2 regions of the Labrys sp. LIt4 genome follow, and region 1 is predicted to be linked to the other one. Evidence: riboswitches for the same ligand, from Rfam matches in the RefSeq annotation. Region 1 holds a riboswitch; the other holds the start of a gene.
The links. A riboswitch is a leader RNA that binds a small molecule or an ion and turns the genes downstream of it on or off. The one in region 1 is predicted to bind thiamine pyrophosphate.

Region 1 (3,407 bases):
CATCGGAATGGATGGCCTGGTAGATCGCGACCTCGAACGTGGCACTGCCGGGGCCGCCTCCGAGCGTGAGGGGAATGGCGAAGGACGTGGCGCAGGCGATGAAGATCAGGAGCGCCAGCGCCGGCAGGTCCCGCTTCAGCACCGGCCAGTCGATGCGGCGAAAGATGGCGGCAGGCGACATGCCGAGCGAGGCCGCCAGCCGCCAATGCTCTCCCGGCACGGCTTCCAGCGCCGCGAGGAATATCCGGCTCGCAAAGGCGCCATTGAAGAAGACGTGCACCAGCAGGATGCCGGCGAGCCCGTAGAGCGAGATGGCCGGCAGGCCGATGGCGCCCAGCACGGCATTGGCAATGCCGGCCCGGCCATAGATGCCGGCAAAGGCGAACACGGCGACGATCGAGGGCAGCGCGGCCGCGACCCCGAATAGGGCCAGCAGCAGCCGGCGCCCCGGAAATTGCCGACGCGCCAGCGCCAGGGCGACCAGCGCCCCGAACGAAAGCGAGAGCAAGGTGGAGAGCAGCGCCTGATAGACGGTGAAACCGGCGATCGCGACGAGATAGCCGACATTGCCCTGCCAGGCATCGCCGCCAGCCGAGAGGAACAGGCTGGCGAGCGCGACAAGCACGAGCGCGGCAAGGCCGCCGAGGAGAATCAGGCCGGGCATCGAGGACGAGGCAGCAAGCGCCTTTTCACATCCATCCTCACTTCGCCAAGGCGGCCAGCCACTCGTCGATCCAGGCCTTGCGGTTCTCGGCGAGCTTGGCCGGATCGGCCATCAGGGCCTTGGCTGGAACGGCAACGGCCTTGAAGCTTTCCGGCAGGCCGGCGGCCGGCGTCCTCGCCGGATACATCCAATTGGTCTCGGGCAGGACGGCCTGGGCCTCGTCGGAAAGCAGGAAGGCGAGGAACTGGCGTCCGAGTTCCTGCTGCTTGGAACTCGCGATCAAACCGGCGACCTCGACCTGGGTCTGGTGCCCCTCAGGGAACATCGCGGCCTTGTAGTTGGTCTTCTTCTCGGCGCCGATGTGATAGGCGGGCGAGGTCGAATAGGAGAGCACCATGTCGGCCTCCCCCTTCAGGAAGAGGCCATAGGCTTCCGACCAGCCCGAGGTGACCGTGACGATGCGGGGCTTCAGCGATTTCCAGGCATCGGGGGCCTTATCGCCGTAGACGGCCTTGATCCAGGCGAGCAGGCCGAGGCCGGGCGTCGAGGTACGCGGATCCTCGATCACCAGCTTGGGGCCGTTCTTGTCGTCGACAAGGTCCTTCAGGCTGGCCGGCGGGGTCTTGAGCTTGTCGCTGTCATAGACGAAGGCGAAATAGCCCCAGTCATAGGGAATGAAGGTCTTGTTGGTCCAAGGCTCGGGCAAGGAGAGCTTCTCGGCTGCCACGCCATGCGGCGCGAACAGCCCGGACTTTTCCGCCTCACCCATCAGGTTGTCATCGAGCCCGACGACGACGTCGGCCTTGGTCGAGGCCCCTTCGAGTTTCAGCTTGGCGAAGAGAGCGCCGCCGTCATCGGCGGTTACATAGGCCAGCCTGCAGCTGCACTTGGCCTCGAAGGCAGTCTGCAGCGGTTTTCCGGGACCATATTCGCCGGAGAAGCTCTCATAGGTGTAGACGGTAAGCACCGGCTTGTCCTGCGCCGAGGCCGTGGTGGCGACGGTGGCCAGTGCGAGAGCGGCGAGCAGTTTCCTCAGCATAGCGTCCTCCATGTCGAAAACGGTTCGATACGGACGACGGCGGCGAAGAACATCGAGGTGAAGCCGGACGCTTCGAAGCTCATCCCTCCGCCGGCACGACCCGGATCAGGTTCGATGGGTTAGAGGCAGCTTACGGCCACCGTCTTCTCAGCCCTCGCGGGCACCCCATGAGACGATTCCCGTGTTAGCGCTTTCCCGGAGCAAGGGAAAGTCCGTTTTGCGGAGGCCGGCCGTTCCCAGACAAGGCACGCTGGAGATGCGCCGATGCGACCGAGCCGCCCGCTCAGGCTCGAACCGTGGCGATGTCCCGCCCGGCTGCCCATTCCTGCAGGTCGGAGCGCTTGAGCGCATGCGCCATCATGTCCGGGAACTGATCGGGCGTGCATGCGAAGACCGGGCAGCCGAGCGACGCGAATTTCTGGGCATGATTGGCATCGAAGCCCGGACGTCCATCGTCGGACAAGGCGAGCAGCACGACGAGATTGACGCCGCTGGCCACCAGCGCCGCCGCCCGCCCGAGCATCTCTGCGGCATTGCCCCCTTCATAGAGATCGGTAATCAGGACGAGATGGGTCTTGGCCGGCTGGGAGACGAGGCCCTGGCAATAGGCCAGCGCCGCGTTGATGTCCGTACCCCCGCCGAGTTGCACGCCGAACAGCACCTCGACGGGGTCGGCGAGGTCCTCCGACAGATCGATGATCTGGGTATCGAAACAGACGAGCTTGGTCTCGATCACCGGCAGCGAAGCCATCACCGCCGCGAAGATCGAGGAGTAGACGACGGACGTCGCCATCGAGCCCGACTGGTCCACGCAAAGGATGACCTGATCGAGTTCGGCCTTCGTCCTTGTCTGCCGGGCATGGCCCACCAGCCGTTCGGGCACCACGGTCCTGTACTGTTCCTGCCAATGACGCAGATTGGCCGTGATGGTGCGCGGCCAGTCGATATCGTTGTAGCGCGGCCGGCTCGTCCGCTTGCCGCGCGTGACGGCGCCGCGGATGGTCTCGGCCGTGGCATGGGCGAGGCGCTTCATCAACTCATCGACCACCTTCTTCACCACCATGCGGGCAGTGTCCCTGGTCTTGTCCGGCATGGCCGAGCGCAAGCTGATGAGATCGGCGACCAGATGGACATCCGCCTCGAGCGTGGCGAGAAATTCCGGCTCCAGCATCATCGCCTTGAGATTGAGGCGCTCGAAGGCATCGCGCTGGATCACCTGCACCACGGAGGTGGGAAAGAACTCGCGGATATCGCCGAGCCAGCGCGCCACCCGCGGGGCCGAACCGCCCAGTCCCCCGCGCCGGCCGGGCGCGCCCTTGCCGCCCTCGTCACGGCCATAGAGGGCCGAAAGCGCGCGATCCATGCGGACATCGTCGGGCGACAGATCGGCATCGTCGTCCCCGCCCAAAGCCAGGCGCCAGCGCCGGCGCCGTTCGCCAGGGGAACCTACGGCACCGGCCGCTTCTCCCTCGATGTCGTCGTCCCTCTCATCGGACATGGGTGTCGAGCCCCAGAATTGAGGTGAGCAGCGGCAGGGCTGCAGCAAAGCCCGGGGCGGAAAGATCGTCCCCCGACCGTTTCGGCGCTATATGCCGTCCCGAAGTTGCCCTCGCCACCTCCGCCATCAAGCGCCGGCGCTCGCTGACGCCGAACCCCGAAAAGGCCCGGCGCAGCATCGGCAGCACTTCGGTGAAATCCGTCGAT
Region 2 (3,407 bases), on a different contig from region 1:
TTCTGCTTGATCTTGTGCATCGGCACGTGGCCGGGACCCTCGATCATCACCTGGCAGCCCTTGTCCCAGGCGATCCTGGTCAATTCGCCCAGGGTCTCCAGTTCGGCGAACTGGGCCGCGTCGTTGGCATCGGCGATCGAGCCGGGACGCAAGCCGTCGCCGAGCGAGAAGGAGACGTCATAGCGGCGCATGATGTCGCAGATGTCGCCGAAATGCTCATAGAGGAAGCTCTCGCGATGGCCGGCCAGGCACCAGCGCGCCATGATCGAGCCGCCGCGCGAGACAATGCCGGTGACGCGGCTGGCGGTGAGCGGCACATGGGCGAGGCGGACGCCGGCATGGATGGTGAAATAATCGACGCCCTGCTCGGCCTGCTCGATCAGCGTGTCCTTGAACACCTCCCAGTCGAGCTTGAGCGGGTCGCCGTCGACCTTCTCCAGCGCCTGGTAGATTGGCACCGTGCCGATCGGCACCGGCGAATTGCGCAGGATCCAGGAGCGGATGTTGTGGATGTTGCGCCCGGTGGAGAGATCCATCACGGTATCGGCGCCCCAGCGCGTGGCCCAGACCAGTTTCTCCACTTCCTCCGCGGCGCCGGAAGTGACGGCGGAATTGCCGATATTGGCGTTGACCTTCACCAGGAAGTTGCGGCCGATCACCATCGGCTCGAGTTCGAGATGGTTGATATTGGCGGGCAGGATGGCGCGCCCCAGGGCGATCTCGTCGCGCACGAATTCCGGCGTAACGAATTCAGGAATGGCCGCGCCGAAGTCCTCGCCGTCCGCACGGCGCTCGGCTGCGCCGTCAAGGGCTTTCTCGCGGGCGAGGTTCTCACGGAAGGCGGCATAGACCATCTCCTCGGTGACGATGCCGGCCCTGGCGAATTCATACTGGGTGACCCGCTGGCCGTCGGCGCCGCGGCGCAGCTTGCGTGTCGCCGGGCAGGGGGCCACCAGCCTGTCGGCGGAGACATTGCCATTGTCCTCGGGCCTGACGGCCCGGCCCTCGATCGCGCCGAATCCGCGGGCGGCGATCCAGTCTTCGCGCAGGGTCGGCAGGCCCTGCTTCAAATCTATGCTGGCATTGTCCTCGGTATAGGGGCCGGAGGGGTCGTAGACGCGGATGGGGGCGAGCGAAGCATCGCTCAGCGCGATCTCGCGGAAGGGCACCCGCATCCGGGGATGCGAAGCGGGAGCCGCATAGACTTTGCGGGAGCCGGCGATCGGCCCCGTGGTCACGCTTTGCGGCGCCGCGATCTTGTTCTTGGGATTTTGGATGTTCATGGATCTCCTCCTCGTTGCGAGTCATGGAGATCCGGGGCGACGATTGTCTGGGCCGAACCGGCGTCTCAGCCGGCTCCGGGACTTTAGCCAAATAGAATGGCAGAAGCCCTGTTCCCGTCCCTTCGCCGGCATGACCCGGATCAGGTTCGAAGGGTTCGGCTCTCGGCCATCTCAGCCCCGCTCGCGCAGGACACCCCTCGGAACGGGTTCAAGGTTAGACCTGGAATCGGGCTGCGTCCAGAGGGAAGGATTGTCGCATTATGTTGGAAGATCGAAAGGCTGCCTTTTCGGCGATCGTCACGTCGGCGCGCCGGTGTCGCCGGCATCGAAGTCGTCCATCGTGGATGCGCCGAGTTTCCTGAAACCCATTTCCGACCGTCCCCTTTGGTTGACAGGGCCCCGGCCGTCGGGGAAGCTGCCGCAAAAGGCGCCTGAGCGCCGGCACGATTGGGGGAGGAAGCGCCATGACCATCGGCCTTCGGGGCAAGCAGGCGACGAAGATCACGGCCGCCGAAGCGGCGGCGCTGGTCAAATCGGGCATGTGGCTCGACTATGGCTTCGGCCTGACTCAGCCCGATGCGTTCGAGGTCGCCCTTGCCGCCCGGCGCGATGAGCTCCATGACGTCAAGATCCGCCACTGCCTCACCATGCGCCCGCGCGCCACGCAGGAATGCGACCCCAATGGCGAGCATTTCGGCTGGTTCAACTGGCATTTCTCCGGCTATGACCGCAAGCAGCACGATGCCGGGCGCTGCAATTACATCCCGTTCAATTTCGGCGAGGCGCCTGACTTCTACCGCCGTTTCATCGATCCCGTCGATGTCGCGGTGATCAAGACCGCGCCGATGGATGCCGAGGGCTATTTCAACTTCGGCGGCGGTGCCACCTATGTCGAGGCCATTCTCGAGCGGGCGCGCACGGTGATCGTCGAAGTCAACGAAGACCTGCCCTATGTCTATGGCGAGGGCAACGCCATCCATGTCAGTTCGGTCGACCATATCATCGATGGCGACGGCCAGAAGACGCCCGAGATCGGCAATCCCGAGCCGAGCGAGATCGACCGGGCGGTTGCCGCGCGCATCGTCGAGGAGATCGACGACGGCGCCTGCCTGCAGATCGGCATCGGCGGCATGCCCAATGCCGTCTGCACCATCCTCAAGGACAGCGGCATCCGTGATCTCGGCATCCATACCGAGATGATGACGGACGGCATCGTCTCGCTCTACGATGCGGGCCTGGTGACCGGCGCGCGCAAGACGATCGACCAGGGCTGCGCCGCCTTCACCTTCGCGGCCGGTTCACGCCGTCAATATGAGGCGATCAACCGCAACCCGCATTTCAAGTCCTATCCGGTCGATTACACCAATCTGCCGCACAACATCGCCAAGAACGACAACGTCGTATCGATCAACAACACCACGCAGATGGACCTGCAGGGCCAGGCGGCTTCCGAGAGCGACGGCCATCGCCATATCAGCGGCACCGGCGGCCAGCTGCAGTTCGTGCGCGGCGCCTACGCCTCCAAGGGCGGCAAATCCTTCCTATGCATGTCCTCGACCTTCGACAAGCGCGGCGATCGCCGCAGCCGGATCGTGCTCAATCTCACGCCGGGCAATGTGGTGACCACACCGCGCACGGACGTGATGTATGTCGTTACGGAATATGGCATAGCCAACCTCAAGGGACGTTCGGTGGCCGAGCGCGCCAAGGCGCTGATCGGCCTCGCTCATCCCGACTTCCGGGAGGGCCTGGAACGCGAGGCCCGCGAGAACGGCCTGATCCCGCGCTTCTGCTACGGCATGGTGTGAGTGGTTTTCGGGTGCGCGGGCATCTTGCCCGCTCCTGGAAACGCTCGCTCGCGGAGAGGAAGAGGCGGGCGAGAGGTCCGCGCACCCGGGAAAGAGGCCTCGCTTGGCACTCTTCCTCGCCTGCCCTAACTTGCCCAGCTTCCGAATGAGGACGTTTTCATGACGCAAGCCATTGACCGGGTCCGGCAGGCCCTGCTGCAGGCCGGGCATCCCGACACTATCGCCATGTTCGCCGAGGGCACCCATACCGCGGCCGAGGCTGCCGCTTCGGTGGGGTGCAGCATCGCCCAGATCGCCAAATCCATCATCTTCCGCT

Region 2: it holds a riboswitch for thiamine pyrophosphate, as region 1 does, so the genes downstream of both, thiC (phosphomethylpyrimidine synthase ThiC) here and thiB (thiamine ABC transporter substrate binding subunit) in region 1, are expected to answer to the same signal.

What each region holds. Positions count from the first base shown of each region.
Region 1 covers NZ_JAGIPY010000002.1:234,728-238,134, reverse strand. Annotated here, with positions in the region: gene J8I29_RS04015 (ABC transporter permease subunit) at 1-664, opposite strand, end outside; gene thiB (thiamine ABC transporter substrate binding subunit) at 702-1,703, opposite strand; TPP riboswitch at 1,769-1,881, opposite strand; gene J8I29_RS04005 (VWA domain-containing protein) at 1,987-3,201, opposite strand; gene J8I29_RS04000 (DUF5682 family protein) at 3,191-3,407, opposite strand, start outside.
Region 2 covers NZ_JAGIPY010000016.1:13,950-17,356, forward strand. Annotated here, with positions in the region: gene thiC (phosphomethylpyrimidine synthase ThiC) at 1-1,283, opposite strand, end outside; TPP riboswitch at 1,384-1,491, opposite strand; gene J8I29_RS23660 (acetyl-CoA hydrolase/transferase C-terminal domain-containing protein) at 1,748-3,091, shown strand; gene J8I29_RS23665 (YbaK/EbsC family protein) at 3,251-3,407, shown strand, end outside.